2 linked regions of the Peribacillus simplex NBRC 15720 = DSM 1321 genome follow. The protein of the gene in region 2 interacts with the protein of the main gene of each other region in a pairwise test. Links are inferred from orthologs where the notes say so. Each region holds a gene or a part of one and is shown on either strand. Other genes may lie near its edges.

The links.
Region 1: the proteins of zapA (region 2) and ftsZ interact in binary tests that used the Bacillus subtilis proteins (3 or more experiments, as listed by UniProt). The link is inferred for Peribacillus simplex NBRC 15720 = DSM 1321 from one-to-one orthologs.

The regions. Positions count from the first base shown.
Region 1 is NZ_CP017704.1:1,021,216-1,030,334, reverse strand. The notes cover bases 6,052-8,854. They hold ftsZ (cell division protein FtsZ), read left to right. Parts: upstream 6,052-6,775; coding sequence 6,776-7,933; downstream 7,934-8,854. Other genes in these bases: spoIIGA (sigma-E processing peptidase SpoIIGA), read left to right, coding at 8,396-8,854; ftsA (cell division protein FtsA), read left to right, coding at 6,052-6,731. Also shown: spoVE (stage V sporulation protein E), read left to right, coding at 95-1,195; murB (UDP-N-acetylmuramate dehydrogenase), read left to right, coding at 1,550-2,458; BS1321_RS04720 (cell division protein FtsQ/DivIB), read left to right, coding at 2,590-3,372; BS1321_RS04715 (DUF881 domain-containing protein), read left to right, coding at 3,359-4,051; BS1321_RS04710 (DUF881 domain-containing protein), read left to right, coding at 4,094-4,804; BS1321_RS04705 (small basic family protein), read left to right, coding at 4,804-5,169; more of ftsA, read left to right, coding at 5,433-6,051; more of spoIIGA, read left to right, coding at 8,855-9,119. UniProt on the Bacillus subtilis protein: Essential cell division protein that forms a contractile ring structure (Z ring) at the future cell division site. The regulation of the ring assembly controls the timing and the location of cell division.
Region 2 is NZ_CP017704.1:4,157,695-4,169,454, forward strand. The notes cover bases 4,432-7,227. They hold zapA (cell division protein ZapA), read left to right. Parts: upstream 4,432-5,597; coding sequence 5,598-5,858; downstream 5,859-7,227. Other genes in these bases: rnhC (ribonuclease HIII), read right to left, coding at 4,466-5,425; BS1321_RS20100 (CvpA family protein), read left to right, coding at 5,863-6,408; polX (DNA polymerase/3'-5' exonuclease PolX), read left to right, coding at 6,619-7,227. Also shown: BS1321_RS20075 (TrmH family RNA methyltransferase), read left to right, coding at 1-505; pheS (phenylalanine--tRNA ligase subunit alpha), read left to right, coding at 850-1,890; pheT (phenylalanine--tRNA ligase subunit beta), read left to right, coding at 1,919-4,333; more of polX, read left to right, coding at 7,228-8,337; BS1321_RS20110 (endonuclease MutS2), read left to right, coding at 8,373-10,727; BS1321_RS20115 (DUF350 domain-containing protein), read left to right, coding at 10,793-11,200; BS1321_RS20120 (GNAT family N-acetyltransferase), read left to right, coding at 11,421-11,760. UniProt on the Bacillus subtilis protein: Activator of cell division through the inhibition of FtsZ GTPase activity, therefore promoting FtsZ assembly into bundles of protofilaments necessary for the formation of the division Z ring.

The sequences.
Region 1 (9,119 bases), 3.1 Mb from region 2 along the record:
CGTTATCGCTTTTTTTTTGACTAAAGTGCTGACAAGCAATCAGTATTGATGTTTATATTCGTAGGCTCGAAAAACTTCCTAGAGGTGGATGTCCGTGCCATTAAAAAAATCGAATCCTGATCTCATTCTCATAATCGTCACCTTAAGTCTTTTGACTGTTGGATTAATCATGGTTTACAGCGCGAGTGCCATTTGGGCAACATATAAATTTGATGATTCGTTTTATTTTGCTAAAAGGCAGTTGCTGTTTGCCTGCGTTGGTGTCATAGCCATGTTTTTCATCATGAATGTGGATTACTGGACGTGGCGGACATGGGCCAAGATCCTTATCATCATTTGTTTCATTATGTTACTGGCTGTGCTTGTACCAGGTATAGGGATGGCGAGAAATGGTTCGAGGAGCTGGATTGGTGTAGGTGCCTTTTCGGTCCAACCCTCTGAGTTCATGAAGCTGGCGATGATCGCTTTTTTAGCTAAGTTTTTATCAGAACGGCAAAAGCTGATCACCTCCTTTAAAAAGGGGATGCTTCCATCCTTGGGTTTAGTGTTATTGGCATTTGGATTGATCATGTTACAGCCGGACCTTGGAACGGGAACGGTAATGGTTGGAACATGCATCGTTATGATTTTTATTTCCGGGGCAAAGATCAGCCACTTTGTCGGCTTGGGTCTAATCGGGGTAGCAGGTTTTATCGGTCTAATATTGTCAGCGCCCTACCGGATAAAAAGGATTACGTCTTTTCTGGATCCTTGGGAAGACCCTTTGGGCAGTGGATTTCAAATGATTCAATCGTTTTATGCAATCGGGCCTGGGGGATTGTTCGGATTGGGACTTGGGCAAAGCCGTCAAAAGTTTTTCTATTTACCAGAACCGCAGACTGATTTCATTTTTGCCATACTTTCCGAGGAACTTGGCTTCATCGGGGGCTCTCTGGTCATTTTATTATTTGCCCTTATGCTTTGGCGGGGCATTCGGATTGCACTTGGTGCCCCTGATTTATATGGGAGCCTTGTAGCGGTGGGAATCATTGCAATGGTCGCCATTCAAGTGATGATCAATATAGGGGTGGTAACGGGACTGATGCCAGTTACGGGGATCACCTTGCCCCTCTTAAGTTATGGCGGTTCATCCTTGACACTTATGTTGATGGCGATTGGGGTGCTCCTGAACATTAGCCGTTATTCAAGGTTCTGAAATAAGTAAAATATATGGTTTGGCAAAAGGGAAGTCCTGTTAAACGCAGGGCTTCCTTTTTTTACGTTAAAAACCCTTGCAGGAAAACGATTTTGGAGGGTGCCTCGCCGAAAATTAGAAATAATTGAAATGCCGCTTAAATATTACCATGTATGAATGTTGGGGAATCCACAATAAATATTGGCAATACGGCTTTGTTTAGACTATAGTATAAGAGGGTTAGGCCATACTGGGGCTTGCTTCTGTTCATTTTTCTGCTAAAAAGGCGTTGTTAAACTTGTAATATAAGTGACCTCATGGAAGAGGAAATGAAAATAATAACTTGGAATTTTTGGAACAACAAGGAGGTTTATCATGGATAATGTGATAAAGCAATTAACTGAAATGAAAATCGGCAAAGTTCTTGAACAGGAACCGCTTGCGAATCATACAACTATGAAAATTGGAGGGCCGGCTGATTTATTCATCGTGCCGTCATCCGTTGAAAATATAGAAAAAACGATGCAGGTTATCAAAGAACATGGAATGCCATGGAGGGTGATCGGCAGGGGCTCGAACCTACTTGTCAGTGATGGTGGAATTGAAGGTGCCGTGCTTAAATTGGGTAAAGGACTTGATCATCTCGAGATAAATGGAACGGAGATTAAAGCAGGCGCTGGGGTATCACTTGTCAGCCTGTCCGTACAAATCAGTAAAAAAGGGTATGCAGGATTGGAATTTGCCAGTGGGATTCCTGGTTCCGTCGGCGGAGCTGTCTATATGAACGCTGGTGCACACGGTTCCGATATGAGTGAAATCCTCAAGGAGGCACATGTTCTTTTTGAAGATGGAACTCTAGCTTGGCTTTCGAAGGAAGACATGGAGTTTTCTTATCGGACTTCTCTGCTTCAGAAGAAAAGACCTGGTATCGTACTGGAAGCAATTTTTCAATTGACAGAGGGTGATAAAACCGAAATCGTTGAAAGAATGCAGAATAACAAGAATTATCGTAAAGAAACCCAGCCTTATAATCTTCCATGTGCCGGGAGCATATTTAGGAATCCACTTCCACATCATGCTGGTAAATTGGTAGAGAATGCGGGCTTGAAGGGACATTCTATTGGCGGAGCTCAGATTTCACCGATGCATGGGAACTTTATCGTTAACACAGGTAATGGAAGTGCAGCGGATGTTCAAGCCTTGATACAGCATGTGAAGGATACTGTGTATGATAAGTTTGAAATTGAAATGGAAACAGAAGTGGAAATTATCGGAAGAAAATAATAGGATTCATTATATCCAAATATTGTGATATAATGTGTTACCTTTTAAAGTTTGTTAATAACCAAATATTGAGTTTGTCTTGATTCCGCACTGTCAAGAACCATCCATTTTTTCAGGAAGAGGTGAAGGGGATGGAAAAGGGGAAAATCGTTTCCATTGAGGACCGCATCCCGAAATTAAAACAATTAAGAAAAAGCAAAGCAAACAGGCGACTTGTTCTTTTGCTTTCCCTTTTCTTCATTCTGGTTGCTTGTGTGCTATATTTCTTATCCCCGTTGAGCTATGTGAAATCTGTGCAGGTAGAGGGGAATCGTTATATTACTTCCAAACAGATCATTAAATTGAGTAAGGTGAAGATGAATCGAAGCATCTGGAAGGTTGATACAGGTGCAGCCGCAGCCAATATCAAAAAAAATCAAGAAATAAAAAGCGTTAAGGTGACACCGGTATTTCCTAATTCCATTAAAATTACGGTTTCAGAACATAACAGGATGGCGTATCTGTCCAATAATGGGAAGTTTGCACCCATTTTGGAAAACGGGTCCGTTTTAGAGGAGTTAGCAACAGGCGAAATTCCAGTATTTGCCCCTGTTTTAATTGGTTTCAAAGAGGGTAAAGCATTAAAGTTGCTTTTAGAAGAGCTGGACAAGCTTCCTGTCGAGATTCAGAATGCCATTTCAGAAATTCATTACGCTCCAACCAAAACCGATGTCTATCATATCGTCATGTTTATGAACGATGGGTTTGAAGTAAGTGCGACAAGCCGTACTTTATACGAGAAAATGATTCACTATCCATCGATTGTCAGCCAGTTGGATCCAGAGGTAAAGGGAGTCATCGATCTGGAAGTGGGTTCTTATTTTAAAGCATATGAAGACGCTGAACAAAAGGAAGACACTAATGAGGAAAATTAATGGCAAACAGGTGGTTTTACCCCTGGTTTGCGTGGTTCTCGGATTCATGATTGCCTTCTCTTACAATCTGACCAAAGAAGGTGAAGGTGCAGGGAAGGACAAAGCCTGGGATCAGGAATATGAGCTTAGGCAGCAGCTGATCGAACAAGAGAAACAGAACCGGGAACTTCAGAAGGAACTCCTTCAGAAGCAAGAAAATGTATCTCAAATAGAAAAAGACCTAGCTCAGGAAAAGCAGCTTTTTTTCAATTTGGCAAAGGATACGGAAAAATACCGTATGTTTCTCGGAAAAGTGAAAGTGAAAGGCTCAGGCCTTCAAGTGACGCTTGAAGATGGTACAGATATGGATTCAGAAGACAATGTTAATAATTACCTCGTCCATGAACAGCATGTCTTCAAGGTCGTCAATGAACTATACATTTCAGGTGCAGAGGCTGTTGCGATTAACGGTCAAAGGTTAAATCATGATTCATACATAATTTGTAATGGGCCAGTGATTACAATCGATGGCCATCAGCATCCTGCTCCCTTCATCATATCTGCGATTGGGGACCCGGATGTCCTGGGTGCTTCACTAGACTTACCCGGTGGCATCAAGGAACAGCTGGTTAATGAGAATATTATCTTTACAGTGGAAAAGCAAAAGAATATCATTTTTGATCCAATTATTGGAGGGTAATCAGACCGCCGGATTCGATGAAAGATTGGTGAGAAACTGGAAATGAAAAAAAAGCTTTCTTTTAGTTTGGTTACGTTGATTGCTGGCTTCATGCTTGCTATTCAATTCAATTTGGTGAATCAGCCTGTCGTTTCCGATACAAGGGATATGTGGGAGCTGAAAAATGATTTATTGAAAGAACAGCAGACCCAGGCGGATTTAATAGAGGGTATCAGTAAGCTTGAGGGAAAAATAGCATCCTATGAAACAAAGAAAAATGAGAGTAAAGAAGAAGTATTGCGTGACACCCTGACCGAATTAAAGACTGACGCAGGTTTGACTGAAATAAAAGGAAATGGAGTACTCGTATCTATACAGCCTATCAAAGCAGATATCCTTCTTGGTGAGAAGGTCGAGTATATTTCACCTGTATTGATCATTCGGCTCATTAATGAAATGTATAGGTATGGCGCTAACGAAATTTCCATTTCAGGACAAAGGTATATATCGACATCGGTTATTCGTGATATAAATGGGCAGCCGAAAATGGACGGATATCCTCTTGTTCATTACCCGGTCGAAATTCAGGCAATAACGGTTGATCCAAAGAAACTGAAGCAGCGTATTGAAGGTTCCGAACTTATGGATGATTTCTTTATAGATAATTTTGAAGTGCAAATTAAGGTGCATTCCGGTCAGTTGACATTGCCGGCCTACCAAAATGCTGTTAATGTGGAACACATGAAACCCGTTATGGATGGGGGGGAATCGTAATGTGGCTGCCAGTTTTTGGACTCTTGATTGGAATCACCCTCGGTTTTTTGGTTGATTTTGATATTCCCCATGAATATTCAAATTATCTCTCCATCGCCGTGCTTGCTGCTTTTGATACCTTATTTGGGGGCATACGGGCACATCTGCAAAATATTTATGATGAAGTTGTATTTGTAACAGGATTCTTCTTTAATATTGTTTTAGCTGCAGGTTTGGCTTTTCTAGGTGTACATCTTGGTGTAGACTTATATTTAGCCGCAATCTTTGTTTTCGGTGTAAGGCTCTTTCAAAATATCGCCCTGATTAGAAGGATCCTAATTGAAAAATGGTCCATTTCCCGGAAAAAGCAGAAAAAAAATCTATAATTTTAAAGGGAATTAAGTTATAAATGACGAATAGTTTAAGGCAGTATCTAGTTTATTAAGTAGATCAGTCTTGTTGAGAAGCGAACAATAAACACCATAGAGTGAGAAATCTACGAGTTTTGTTCGGGAAATACAAAATGAACCGCTTAATATGAAATTCGCGAGTTGTTGAAATCAGTTCTGTTATTCTATAATGTATAAGTCTTCGATATAAAAATGTTATTCTACTAATACATGTATAAAACTGAAGGAGGTGCCATGGAATGAACAGCAACGAAATATACGTAAGTCTTGACATCGGTACATCCAGTGTAAAAGTTATCATTGGGGAAATGGTCAATGACACATTAAATATAATCGGTGTAGGAAATATTAAATCAGAGGGGCTCAAAAAGGGTTCGATCGTCGGTATAGATGAAACCGTCCAATCCATTCAAAAGGCTATAGAGCAAGCAGAACGGATGATAGGGATGGAGATAAAAAAGGTAATCGTCGGCATAAGTGGAAATCACGTGACGCTTCAGCCGTGTCATGGGGTAGTAGCGGTATCCAGTGACAATAAAGAGATTACCGAGCATGACGTTTTCCGTGTTAGAGAAGCAGCGGAGTTAATAACGATACCATCCGACAGGGAAATCATCGACGTGGTGCCGATTCACTACAAAGTTGATGAACTTGATGAAATCAGTGATCCAAGGGGCATGATAGGTGTCCGGTTGGAAATGAGAGGGATTTTAATCACAGGTCTTCGGACAATTTTACATAATACGCTGCGCTGTGTGGAAAGGGCAGGGTTAGAAATAACCGATATCGCCCTTCAGCCCTTAGCCGCAGGTTCCCTTGTTTTATCCAAGGATGAAAAAGAACTTGGTGTGGCACTTGTCGATATTGGCGGAGGTTCCACGACTCTGGCAATTTTCGAACAAGGCTATTTACAATATACGTCTGTGATACCTATAGGCGGGGAAACACTTACTAAGGACCTTTCCATCGTTCTAAGGACAACGATGGAAGAAGCTGAGAAAATAAAAGTAAAGCATGGACATGCCTTTTATGATGACGCGTCTGAAGATGAAGTATTCCAAATACCGATCATCGGCAGCGATCAGCAGCAGACCTGCAACCAGTTAATGCTTTCGGATATCATTGAAGCGCGGGTGACCGAAATATTCGAGTTGATTCAAGATGATTTGAGGAGACTTGGCTTCCAGGATATACCGGGTGGTTTCGTGTTGACCGGGGGCGTCGTCAAGATGCCGGGAGTCCTGGAGCTAGCTCAATATGTGTTCCAAAACCGAGTAAGGACAGCTGAACCCAATTACATCGGTGTTAGGGAACCCCAATACACGACAGCTGTTGGTTTGATTAAACACGCATGCAAGAAAGAGAGAATGCAAAAAAACACCGCTAATAAAACTCCTGTAGCAGCTGGACAAGCTCAAGAAGATAACGACCAGCGCAGCCAGAAGGTTTCTCAGAAAAACAAAGAGAACACGGCTAAAAAACAAGGTGAAAAAGGTGAATCTAAATTCAAAAAAATCCTGGGTTACTTTTTTGAATAACAATCATTAAGAATCGGGAATTTCGTCAAAATAGGAGGATTGTCATGTTGGAGTTTGATTCTAATCTAGAACAATTAGCAACGATAAAAGTAATAGGTGTTGGCGGCGGCGGAAACAATGCGGTAAACAGAATGATCGAGCATGGTGTACAGGGTGTTGAGTTTATTTCTGTCAATACTGACGCACAAGCTCTTAATCTATCAAAAGCAGAAATCAAAATGCAAATCGGTGGGAAGCTTACACGCGGTTTGGGTGCAGGTGCCAATCCCGAGGTAGGAAAAAAAGCTGCTGAGGAAAGCAAAGAGCAGATTGAAGAAGCGCTTAAAGGTGCCGATATGGTATTCGTAACGGCTGGAATGGGCGGCGGTACAGGAACAGGGGCTGCTCCTGTCATAGCGGGCATTGCTAAAGATCTAGGGGCTCTTACAGTGGGTGTAGTTACACGTCCATTTACTTTCGAAGGCCGAAAACGTGCAACACAGGCACAAGGCGGCATTTCATCCATGAAGGAATCGGTTGACACACTGATCGTCATTCCGAACGACCGCCTCCTTGAAATCGTCGATAAAAGCACGCCAATGCTTGAAGCATTCCGTGAAGCCGATAATGTACTTCGTCAAGGTGTACAAGGGATTTCAGATTTAATTGCTGTTCCAGGTCTTATTAACTTGGACTTTGCCGATGTGAAGACCATCATGTCTAACAAAGGTTCAGCACTTATGGGAATCGGGATTTCCTCAGGGGAAAACCGTGCGGCGGAAGCGGCGAAAAAAGCCATTTCCAGTCCGTTGCTTGAAACATCGATTGATGGTGCCCAAGGCGTACTGATGAATATTACCGGTGGTACGAACCTAAGTCTTTTTGAAGTCCAGGAAGCTGCCGATATCGTGGCTACTGCATCCGATCAAGACGTAAACATGATTTTTGGTTCGGTTATCAATGAAAACCTTAAAGATGAAATCGTCGTTACGGTAATTGCAACAGGCTTTAACGAGGTTGAAGCTTCAATACGGCCTACTGGACGTCCAACACTCGGACAACAGCAGCAATCAAGACCTCAGACACAACAAGCGCCACAGTCAAACGTGAAGCGTGAAGTGAAGAGAGAAGAAGTCAATGAACAGCCTGCACGTAATGCCAATCAAGGTGATGAGGCTTTGGATATTCCAACCTTCCTCCGTAACCGTAATAGACGCCGTTAAAATCAATGTCATATGCCGTTCCCATTTGGGGACGGTTTTTTGTCGTTAATAAGTGAATTCCTTAATAGCATTAGTGGCCAATGACCTTATAATAATGGGGCTTTCTCGAGCTTTATCACTCGGACCGAAGTGCTAAAGGAAATCTGGATAATTGTATCCTTGATCTTGTCTTAATGTCCCTGGGCAGAAGCCCATCTTTTGTTCACTTCCATTCATTAATGTAAAAAGATGAGAGAGCAATAAATTATTAAACTTTTATAACATAAATCGACAGAAGTAAAAGGGAGCAGGATAGTCTCGAAGACAGTATTGAAAATATCAATAGCTGTTTTTCTACAAAAAGGGTAAAAATGACTGAAAAACTCTTAAGTTTTCAGTACAAAAAGTGACACACTTTCTAAGGGCAGGTACGCTATACTTTTTGCTAGTGGAAGGTTAGTTCATAAAAGGAGGGGAGGGTGTTTGACTTTATATTTAGATGTGATCTGGTTGTTGAATTGGTTATTTGACTGCCTCCTTTTATATTGGACCGCAATCATTCTCAAACGAAGGGTAGCTCTTTGGCGGGTATGCATCGGCGGGCTGATTGGTTCCTTCATTATCGTATTGGCATTCACTCCTTTTTATGCAATTGCCGACCGAGTGTACATGAAAATATTAGTATCCCTGGTCATGGTGCTGGCAACCTTTGGGTTTAATAGGTTAAAACTTTTCATGAAATCGGTGGCCACGTTATATTTCGTGACGTTTTTATCGGGAGGGATCCTTCTGGGACTTCACTACCTATTTGAATTCCAAATCGTGTCCAAGGACCCTGGCCAATATGCAGGAATCAATCGTTTTGGCGACCCTGTCAGCTGGATATTCGTAATGATCGGGTTCCCGCTCGCATGGCAATTTTCCAAGCGAACACTTGAAGGGATGGAGATGACCAAGCTTACTCATGAACAAATGGTTTCGGTCTCGGTTAAAATTTCTGACTTTGAAGGAACGTTTCATGGATTGGTGGATAGTGGCAATCAATTATATGACCCGATTACACGTTCCCCAGTAATGATCATCTCTCTTTCAGGCGGGGAAACAGGAATTCCGAACGATATGCTAGAGCTCTTTAAAAACCCTGATAACCTGATTAGTCAGGAAGTGCAGCCCGAATATTCATGGACAGGAAGAATGCGTGTCATCC
Region 2 (11,760 bases):
CCCGCAGGGAATCGCCGCGGTTTGTGAACAGAAATCAACTAGCATGGCGTCCATAAATCCGGATAAACTATTGTTGATCGATGCCGTCCAAGATCCGGGGAATATTGGAACGATGATCAGGACAGCTGATGCAGCTGGAATCGATGCGGTCATTCTTGGCGAAGGGTGTGCTGACTTGTATAATCCCAAAGTAGTCCGTTCGACGCAAGGGAGCCTCTTCCATATGCCTGTCATTAAAGGTAACCTTTCCGAAATCATCGATGAGCTGAAGCAAAGCGGCACTCCGGTTTATGGCACGGCATTAGAAGGCGCATCACCATTTGAAGAAGTGGAAAAGTCTTCCCGTTTTGCCCTGCTGGTCGGTAATGAAGGCCAAGGAGTATCGAAGGAATTACTGGAGAAGACGACTAAAAACCTTTATATTCCCATCTACGGAAAAAGCGAATCATTGAATGTGGGGATTGCTGCCGGGATTTTAATGTACCATTTACGAAAATCGATTTGAAACGGCCGAAGAATTATAATATAATAAAACAGAATTTTATAATGAAAACAACGATGACAAAGAGTAGTAGCTTAAGTTAACCATATCCAGGGAAAAAATGCCTTGACTGAAAGCATTTTTATGGCACTGCTTAAGGGAATTCACCTTTCGAGTTGGCATTGGGAAGACAGGATGTCCGAAAAATGTTCCGGTGAAGAGCCGTTATTTTTAATGAAGTGAGTGCATAAGTTTTTTTGTTTGTGCACTAATAAGGGTGGTACCGCGATACATAAACCTCGTCCCTTTAGGGATCGGGGTTTTTTTGTGTTCATTTTTACAAAAGGAAAATAAAGGAGGAAGACATGATGCAGGAACGATTACTAGAACTGCAGGAAGAAGCGTTGCAAAAAGTTGCCGCCGCTTCCGAATTAAAAGAACTGAATGAAGTCCGTGTTGCTTATTTAGGGAAAAAAGGGCCAATCACTGAGGTATTGCGCGGCATGGGTAAATTATCTGCCGAAGAACGCCCGAAAATCGGGGCACTAGCCAATGATGTACGGGAAGCGATCGCAACAAAGATCGAGGAGAAACAAAAAACACTTGAAACTGCGGCAGTCAATGCAAAGCTAGCAACTGAAACGATTGACGTCACACTTCCAGGACGTCCGGTAAACAAGGGAAATCTTCACCCATTAACACGTGTTGTGGAAGAAATCGAAGACTTATTCATTGGTATGGGTTATACCGTTGCGGAAGGTCCTGAAGTTGAAAGTGACTACTACAACTTCGAGGCACTTAACTTGCCAAAAAGCCATCCGGCACGTGATATGCAGGATTCCTTCTACATCACGGATGAAATCCTTATGCGTACGCACACTTCACCTGTTCAAGCCAGAACGATGGAAAAACATAAAGGTCAAGGTCCTGTTAAAATCATTTGCCCAGGAAAAGTATATCGCCGTGATAACGATGATGCTACACACTCCCATCAATTCCAGCAAATTGAGGGCTTGGTCATCGATGAGAACATCAGCATGAGCGACCTGAAAGGAACGCTTGACGTATTTGCGAAAAAAGTATTCGGGCAAGACCGTGAAATCCGTCTTCGTCCAAGTTTCTTCCCATTTACGGAGCCTTCCGTCGAAGTGGATATTTCTTGTAAAATCTGCGGTGGTAAAGGCTGCAGCGTATGTAAACAAACAGGCTGGATCGAAGTGCTTGGCGGCGGGATCGTTCATCCGAACGTCCTTGAAATGGCTGGCTTCGATTCCAAGAAATACTCCGGATTCGCATTTGGAATCGGCGTGGAACGAATTGCCATGTTGAAATACGGTGTGGACGATATCCGTCATTTCTATACGAATGATGTTCGATTCTTAAAACAATTCAACCATCACGAAGCATAAATTTTTATTTTAAAAAGGAGGACCTACCATGTTTGTGTCATATAAATGGTTACAAGATTATGTTGACCTTTCAGGCATCAATGCGACGGAGCTAGCTGACAAAATCACGAAAAGCGGCATTGAGGTTGAAGGGGTAGAAAAGAAAAGTGAAGGGCTAAAAGGAGTCGTCATCGGGCATGTCATTGAACGTGAACAGCATCCAAATGCGGATAAATTGAATAAATGCCAAGTTGATATCGGGGCCGAAAATCCCGTTCAGATCATCTGTGGAGCACCGAATGTCGATAAAGGCCAAAAAGTCGCAGTCGCTACTGTTGGCGCAGTCCTTCCAGGTAATTTCAAAATCAAGAAAGCGAAACTTCGCGGAGAGGAATCGCACGGGATGATTTGCTCTCTTCAAGAATTGGGCTTCGAATCCAAGCTCGTTTCCAAGGATTACGCTACAGGTATCTTCGTCTTCCCAAATGATGTGGAAGTAGGGAAAGATGCATTGGAGGAACTTGGTTTAAGTGATGAAGTGCTGGAACTTGGGCTGACTCCAAACCGTTCCGACGCATTGAGCATGCTTGGTGTTGCATACGAAGTGGGAGCCATTCTAGGCCGTGAAGTGAAATGGCCGGTTGTCGAGAAAGTAGAGGCAGCTGAAAAAGCATCAGATTATATCAGTGTCAAAGTGGAAGCGAAAGAAGATAACCCGGTATACATTGCTAAAATCATCAAGGATGTTAAGGTAGGACCCTCACCGCTTTGGATGCAGACTCGGTTGATGTCTGCAGGTATCCGTCCTCATAATAATGTGGTGGATATCACGAACTACATTTTACTTGAATACGGTCAACCGCTTCATGCCTTTGATTATGACCGCTTTGGTTCAAAGGAAATCGTCATCCGCAGAGCGAAGGATGCTGAAAAAATCGTAACTTTGGATGAAACGGAACGCGCTTTGACACCTGACCATTTAGTGATCACAAATGGCAGCGAGCCTGTTGCGATAGCTGGTGTGATGGGCGGAGCGGATTCCGAAGTGAAAAATGATACGACGAACATCATTATTGAAAGTGCATATTTTGCAGGTACAGTAGTTCGTAAAGCTTCAAAGGACCATGGATTACGCAGTGAAGCTAGTGCCCGTTTTGAAAAAGGCGTCGACCCGGCCCGTGTTCGTGAAGCTGGAGAACGTGCTGCACAATTGATTGCACAATATGCAGGCGGAACAGTCTTACAAGGAGCAGCAGAAGTTGACGAATTGACAATGGAACCTGCGGTCATTAGCATCACTCTTGAAAAAATCAACACACTTCTTGGAACAAGCATGACCGTATCAGTTGTGGAATCGATCTTCAAGCGTCTGCAATTCGGCGTGGAACTTGACAATGAAACGTTCACAATCACAGTCCCGACGCGCCGTGGTGATATTACGATTGAGGCTGATTTAGTCGAAGAGGCTGCACGTTTATATGGATATGATAACATTCCCACTACACTGCCGATCGGTTCTGCTACCCCAGGCCAATTGACTGACTATCAAATTAAACGGCGGAAGGCACGACGTACACTTGAAGGCGCAGGCCTTTATCAAGCTGTGACCTATTCACTGACAAGCCAGGAAAAAGCGTCCCAATTCGCATTGGAAGCAAGAGAATCCATACGATTAGCAATGCCAATGAGTGAAGAAAGAAGCCAGCTGCGTTTAAGCATCGTGCCTCAATTGCTAGAAGTCGTGAAATATAACAATGCCCGCCAAATTGATTCACTGGCACTGTATGAAGTCGGTTCCGTATTCTTTAAGCGTGACGAACAAGAACTGCCTGAAGAAAAAGAACATATTGCTGGAGCAATCACTGGCTTATGGGAGTCACATCTATGGCAAGGTGAAAAGAAACCAGTGGATTTCTTTGTAGCCAAAGGCGTGATCGAAGCATTATTCGACACACTTGGATTAGCTGATCAAATCAGTTATCGCCAAGCGGAAATCAACGACATGCATCCAGGACGGACAGCGGAAGTAATATTGAATGGTGAAGTAATTGGCTTTATCGGCCAAGTGCACCCAACTGTCCAAAAAGACTTGGATATTAAAGAAACATACATTTTCGAACTTTCCTTAAAAGCATTGGCCGAAGCCGAAGTCGCGCCGATTGCGTACCAAACCATTCCGCGCTATCCATCAACAACACGCGATATCGCGCTCGTTGTGGATCAAGCTACGAAAGCCGGGGACATTCAGGATATTATTGAAGAAGCCGGTGGCAAACTGCTGAAGGAAGTAAGCATCTTCGACTTATACGAAGGTGAAAGAATGGAGGAAGGCAAGAAATCCATTGCCTACTCACTGAAATACTTCGATCCGGAACGTACTCTAACGGACGAGGACATTACAAAAGCACATGATAAAGTTCTTGAAGCCGTTAAAGAAAAAGCTGGCGCAGAACTAAGAGGATAAAACCAAAAGACAGCTCCCTGAATCTTGGGGAGCTGTCTTTTTGGATTTACGAGTAAACGGAACAAACTCACGAGTAAACCGCGTAAACTCACGAGTAAAAGGCGGCTGTTCCGAAAGATCAGCCGCTTTCTTCTATTTATGATATTTCTGTTGATATAGTCGCTTCGCTTTTTCTGTATTGGCGAAGTGGGTTTTCGTGAATTCGTGTAAGGAATCGATTCCTTTTTCATGAATCAACCTTGCGGCGGCTTCATCGACTGCAAATCCGGCACCTTTTGGGATTTTGAATCCGGCTTTTTCACTCAGCAAGTCAAAGCGTTTGACGAATGCATATCGGGCCAGGATGGATGCGGCTGCTACTCCAAGGTGAATGCCTTCCGCTTTTGTACATAGATAGGTGGCATTAGCTTGGAATAGTTCTTGCCCTTTTAGGTAATTGAAAAATACCTCTGGTTGAGCGAATTGATCAATAAGGACCGCTTCCGCTTGTTCCGGCTGGATTTTTTGAATGAGATTCTTGATTGCTTGGTTATGGAGGAGTCCCTTCATTTTTCCTTGTGACATTCCCTTTGCCTGCAGCGCATTATATTTCGGGTTGTCGCATGTAAGCAGGCTGAATGGCACTACATCCTTAATCTGTTTGGCAATTTCGATGATCTGTGGATCTTTCAGATTTTTGGAATCCTGGACACCAAGCTCCTTCAATAGGGCTAGTTGCTCCTTTTTTGCATAAACGGCTACGACGGTCATCGGGCCGAAATAGTCTCCTGTTCCGACCTCATCGGAACCAATCACTGACATGGTTCCGATATTTGCAGGTGGCGAATATCGATGGACGTTGACTGATGCAGATGATGCCGTTTTTTTCTTTGGAGCCGCAGCAGTGGTGCCTTTTTGCCACTTTACCGCTTCTAGTTCGGCATTCTTACCCTGAAAAAGTACCTTTCCGGATTTATAGGCGGTCACCGTACATAGCGGCGGTTTGGCGGAAAAGATGCTCCCCGGGGGAAGCTTGGCGGCCAAGGATGAAGAATAATGGGACTTCATCGCCTTTATTTGTTCAGGACTGATAAGTAAAACAACATGGGACATAATGGGTAAGCTCCTAACTTCATTTTGTTTATTGGGTAATCTTCTTCCTAAATTCGATTTCGTTTGACAAATTATTGAAATTTTTATGCAAGAAATGACGATGTACTCTCTTTCGTGACGAAAAACTTCATGATATGATAGAATTAGGATTGTTTAGATTGGGGGCATCATTTTGTCAGACGATAAACGAAATAAAACAACAGTTGATATATACGGACAACCATATACAATCGTCGGCACAGAAAGCGCAAGTCATATGCGCCTGGTCGCTTCAATGGTTGACGAAAAAATGAGAGAGATCAGGATGAAAAATCGATACTTGGATACAAGTAAGCTAGCAGTGCTAACGGCCGTAAATACCGTCCACGAATATATTAAATTAAAAGATGAATTAGACCAGCTTCAACTGGAATTAAAGAGAGAGAAGGACTGAGTACATGCTTGATTTAGCAATACTGGCCATTCTTTTAATCGGTTTATTAATCGGTTTAAAGCGTGGCTTCATTTTACAATTGGTTCATATGACAGGGTTCATAGTGGCCTTCATCGTCGCATATGTATTTTACGGAGATCTTGCTCCCAATTTGAAATTGTGGATCCCGTTTCCAACGATGGGTGATTCCTCGACCCTTAATATGTTTTTCGATACAGTCGGGCTTGATACGGCGTATTACAATGCTATTGCCTTTGCAATCATTTTCTTTGCTGCCAAGATTCTTTGGCAAATGATAGGATCCATGCTCAACTTCATTACCCATCTTCCGATATTAAAGCAGCTGAATCGCTGGGGTGGAGGGATATTGGGTTTTCTAGAAGTCTATCTTATCATGTTTATTATATTATATATAGCTGCCATGCTGCCAATGGATTCCATCCAGAAACCATTAACGGGATCATTTCTGGCAGAATCGATCGTGAAACATACGCCGTTCCTTTCCGAGCAAGTGAAGGAGCTTTGGTTTCAGGATGTAAAACAATCTTAATGTCAGTATAAGTGGGCCTGCCTCCCTTTCTCAAAGTCCTGGATTCCTATACTTTGAACGGGGGAGGCCCCTTTTTATGTAGCAGCATGTAACTTCCTCCTATTTGATTCGAAAGGTAGGAATCGGACTGCTTGTACTTTACCTCCAAGAAAGGTATCTTTAAGAAAGTGAACATGGGACACCCTACTAATTTTTTCGGCGGTGAATTAAATGACAATTAATAAAAAAGATATCATTAAACTATTAGAAAAAATTGCAATATATATGGAACTAAAAGGAGAGAACCCGTTCAAGGTTTCAGCTTTCCGAAAGGCAGCGGGCGCCTTGGAAACGGATGACCGGAGCCTGTCGGCCATCGAAGACTTTACCGCTTTAAATGGAATCGGGAAAGGAACGGCATCGGTCATCGAAGAGTATATAAATGAGGGAAAATCGACGGTACTTGAAGAGCTTCAGGAGCAGGTGCCAAAAGGATTGATTCCGCTCCTTCAGCTTCAAGGTTTGGGCGGGAAGAAAATTGCCAAGCTTCATAAAGAGCTGCATGTCAATGATGTGAATGATCTTAAAATCGCCTGTGAGGAAGGCAGGGTTGCGGCGCTTGCCGGTTTCGGCAAAAAAACGGAAGTTAAGATCCTGTCTGCAATTGCCGAGGCGGGTTCAAGGCCCGATCGGCTGCCCCTTGCCTTCATGAGGCCGATTGCGGATGATATTGAAACGGCCCTTGCTAACATGGAATACATAATCCGTTCTTCCAGGGCCGGCAGCATCCGGCGTATGAGGGAAACCATCAAGGACCTCGATTTCATTATCTCGACAGATCATCCTGAAGAGGTTAAGAATCAACTGCTTGCATTAAAGGGAATAAAGCAGGTGATTGCGGCCGGTGATACAAAAGTATCGGTCGTCCTTGATTATGAATATGATATTTCTGTTGATTTCCGAATCGTGAAGGATAAGGAATTCATCACGACACTCCATCATTTTACAGGTTCGAAAGATCACAATGTGCGGATGCGCCAGCTGGCTAAAGATCGCGGAGAGAAAATCAGCGAATATGGGGTGGAAGTGACTGAAACCGGTGATGTATTGACTTTTGAAACGGAAGAACAATTTTATAATCATTTTGGCCTTCCTTTTATTCCGCCAGAACTGCGTGAAGACGGAACGGAAGTGGAGCATTATGATGCAAATGAACCTCTCATATCTTTAGAGGCCATCAAAGGTGACCTGCACATGCATACGACATGGAGTGACGGTGCCCATACGATTGAAGAAATGATTGAAGCATGCCGTGCAAAAGGGTATCGATATATGGCCATCACCGATCATTCGCAATATCTGAAAGTGGCGAACGGCTTGACCGTGGAACGTTTACGTGAACAAAAACGGATCATCCATGAACTAAATGAAAAATACGCTGACTTTACCGTTCTTTCAGGGATTGAAATGGATATACTTCCTGATGGGACACTTGATTATGACGATGAGCTGCTTGCAGAGATGGATTTGGTGATCGCATCGATTCACTCAAGCTTTTCACAGCCTCGGGAAACGATCATGGAGCGCTTAAAAACGGCTCTGAATAATCCGCATGTCGATATCATCGCCCATCCAACGGGAAGGATCATTGGCAGACGCGCCGGATATGATGTTGATATAGAGATGCTGATCGAACTGGCTCGTGAGACGAATACTGCCTTGGAATTGAATGCGAATCCGAACCGATTGGATTTGGCACCTCCCCATCTGCGCAAGGCACAGGAAGCAGGCGTTCCGATCGTAATCAATACGGATGCACACAGCATCGACATGCTTGAACATATGCCTGTTGGGGTCTCGTCGGCCAAAAAGGGCTGGATTAAAGAATCAACGGTTCTTAATGCAAGGGATACAGACGGCTTATTAGCGTTTTTAAAGAGAAATGATTAACTATTTGCCCATAAATAAGGAGGAGCTTTAACTCCATGCATAATAAAGCTTTAAAGACATTGGAATTTCATAAAATAAAAGAACAATTAATCTCACACGCATCCTCATCCATAGGAAAAGAGAAGGCAGAGCAATTGATGCCTTCCACGGATTTTGAAGAGGTTTCGAGATGGCAGGAAGAAACAGATGAGTCAGCCAAAATCGTCCGTTTGAAAGGCAACTTGCCATTGGGCGGGATTTTTGATATCCGTCCACATGCAAAAAGGGCACAGATTGGCGGAATGCTCTCACCGATGGAGTTGATGGAACTTGCGAGTACGATTCGTGCCGGCAGGATCCTCAGCCGTTTCTTCGAAGAACTCGCAGAGCAGGAAATTGATGTTCCGCTTTTAGCCGAATATATCGATTCTCTTCATCCATTGATTGATTTGCAACAGGAAATTACGTATGCAGTAAGCGAACATGGTGAAGTGATGGATTCTGCCAGCGACAAGCTTCGTACCCTAAGAAACCAGATTCGGACGAACGAAAGCCGTGTCAGGGAAAAACTAGAAAGCATGATCCGTTCTTCCAATGCATCAACAATGTTATCCGATGCCATCATCACCATCCGGAATGACCGATTCGTCATCCCGGTAAAACAGGAATACCGCAGTGTGTATGGCGGGATCATTCATGATCAATCCTCATCAGGGCAGACGTTGTTCATTGAACCGCAAGCAATCGTTCAACTGAATAATGTCCTGCAGGAAACCCGAGTGAAGGAAACGCAGGAAATAGAACGGATATTGGTCGAACTATCGGAAAAAGTCGGTGCGTTCACCCCTGAATTGCTTCATAATGTCAAAGTGCTTGCACAAATCGATTTCCTTGTCGCCAAGGCAAAGTATGCAAAAGCGATAAAAGGATCCAAGCCGATTCTGAATAATGAGGGACGCGTGAAATTATTCAAAGCGAAACACCCGCTCATTCCGAGTGATGTTGTCGTGGCCAATGATATTTTTCTTGGAGATGAATTTACGACAATCGTCATCACCGGTCCGAATACAGGTGGTAAGACGGTTACCCTGAAAACAATTGGGCTCTGTACGTTAATGGCCCAGTCCGGTCTGCAGATCCCTGCGCTGGATGGTTCCGAAACGGCTGTGTTTTCCTCTGTTTATGCCGATATTGGCGATGAACAGTCGATTGAACAAAGCTTAAGTACATTCTCATCGCATATGGTCAATATTGTCGATATCCTTAAGCATGTCGATTATGACAGTCTTGTTTTATTCGATGAGCTTGGAGCGGGTACTGACCCACAGGAAGGTGCCGCTTTGGCCATTTCCATTTTGGATGAAGTGTATAAGCGCGGAGCACGTGTGATTGCAACGACACATTACCCGGAATTAAAAGCGTATGGATATGATCGGGAAGGGGTCATTAATGCAAGCGTCGAATTTAATGTGGAAACCTTGAGTCCCACCTATAAACTTTTGATCGGTGTACCAGGGCGGAGTAATGCGTTTGAAATTTCCAAGCGCCTTGGTTTGGAAGAAAGCGTGATAAGCAACGCCCGCAGCCATATTGGTGAGGATACGAATAAAGTTGAGAATATGATAGCATCCCTTGAAGACAGCCGAAAGAAGGCCGAAGAAGAGGAGCTGGAAGCCAAGAATCACCTGGAACAGGCGGAAATTCTTCATAAAGACCTTCAAAGGCAAATTGGTGAATACCATGAAGAACGGGATGCTATGGTCGAAAAGGCAGCAAAAGAGGCAGCGGCAATCGTTGAAAACGCACAAAAGGAAGCGGAAGCGATCATTTCCGACTTACGTAAACTGCGACTCGAAAAGCATGCCGATGTTAAAGAGCATGAACTGATCGATGCAAAAAAACGGCTTGAAGAAGCAGCGCCTAAAGTGAAAAAAACATCAAATAAAGCTGCGAGGCCGCTGGATAAAAGCTTGAAACCCGGAGATGAAGTAAAGGTCGTAAGCTTTGGTCAAAAAGGTCACTTGATAGAGAAGGTCTCGAATAATGAATGGCAGGTTCAGATCGGCATCATGAAAATGAAGGTGAAGGAGTCTGACCTGGAATTCGTCAAGGCCACAAAAGTTAAGGAAACAAAGCCGCTGACCACGATCAAAGGCCGCGATTATCACGTTAGCGTAGAACTTGATCTCCGTGGAGAACGCTTTGAAAATGCAATATCAAGAGTGGAAAAGTATATTGATGATGCTCTTTTGGCCGGTTATTCGAGTGTCTCCATCATTCATGGTAAAGGAACGGGCGCTCTTAGGTCCGGGGTCCAGGAATACTTGAAAAATCACCGCTCTGTCAAAAGGATTCGCTTCGGTGAAGCCGGTGAAGGCGGAACAGGTGTTACGGTGGTGGAATTTAAATAAAGGAAAGTGGTCACTCCGGCTATTCAGCCAAGCCGGGTGGCTAGTTACCATTCGGGAGTTGGACCATGGAGAACATGTGGGAAAATGAATATGTATATATAGCTGCTCGTTACAGTGTCGTTATTCTGTGCATTATTGTTTTTTTATCCATTTTTGAACTTGTCACAAAGTACAAGAACTGGGAGGAAATCAAACAGGGAAACCTTTCTGTCGCGTTGGCAACAGGTGGTAAAATATTTGGAATCGCCTATGTATTCCAACAATCCATCCTCCATCAGAATTCGCTTATTACCATGATTGGCTGGGGCGTTTACGGATTTGTCCTGCTGTTGATCGGTTATTTCATTTTTGAATTTATGACTCCTGGATTTAAAATAGATGAAGAGATACAAAAAGATAATCGGGCAGTTGGATTCCTATCGATGATCATATCAATCGCATTATCTTTTGTCATCGGCGCCGGAATTTCTTAATGCCCTTCATGAGAGGGAGTAAGCTGTGGAGAAACTTGCAAAAGTCTTAATTGTTTGTTGCGGAATCTTTTTTCTATTTGGAATCATTTATATGATATTCTTCACTTGAGAGAAGCGGCCATCATGCCGCTTCTTTTATTTGGTTTCTATTAAAAAGAGTGGGGGGGTGGCATGTATAATAATAATGGTCAAATAGACTTTTCGGAAGAGGAGGAGGAATATGGATCACTCCAAATTGATACAAAAGATTGAAGAATTATCGCTGAATGCTTTACCGGCCATACAAACGCAAATCTATGACGGATGGGTTATCCGATTTGCGGATGGATATACGAAACGGGCGAATTCTATCACCCCCATCTATACATCTAATGAAAATGTGAAAAAGAAAATATTGAATTGTGAACAATTATATTTTGCAAAGAATGATAAGGCAGTGTACAAAATGACTCCACAGGCAAAGCCTATCAACTTGGATAGAGTACTGGAAGAGTCCGGGTATGTCCTTGAGGGAACAACAAGTGTCCAAGTATTGAATTTGGCAGAAACAGAATCACCGA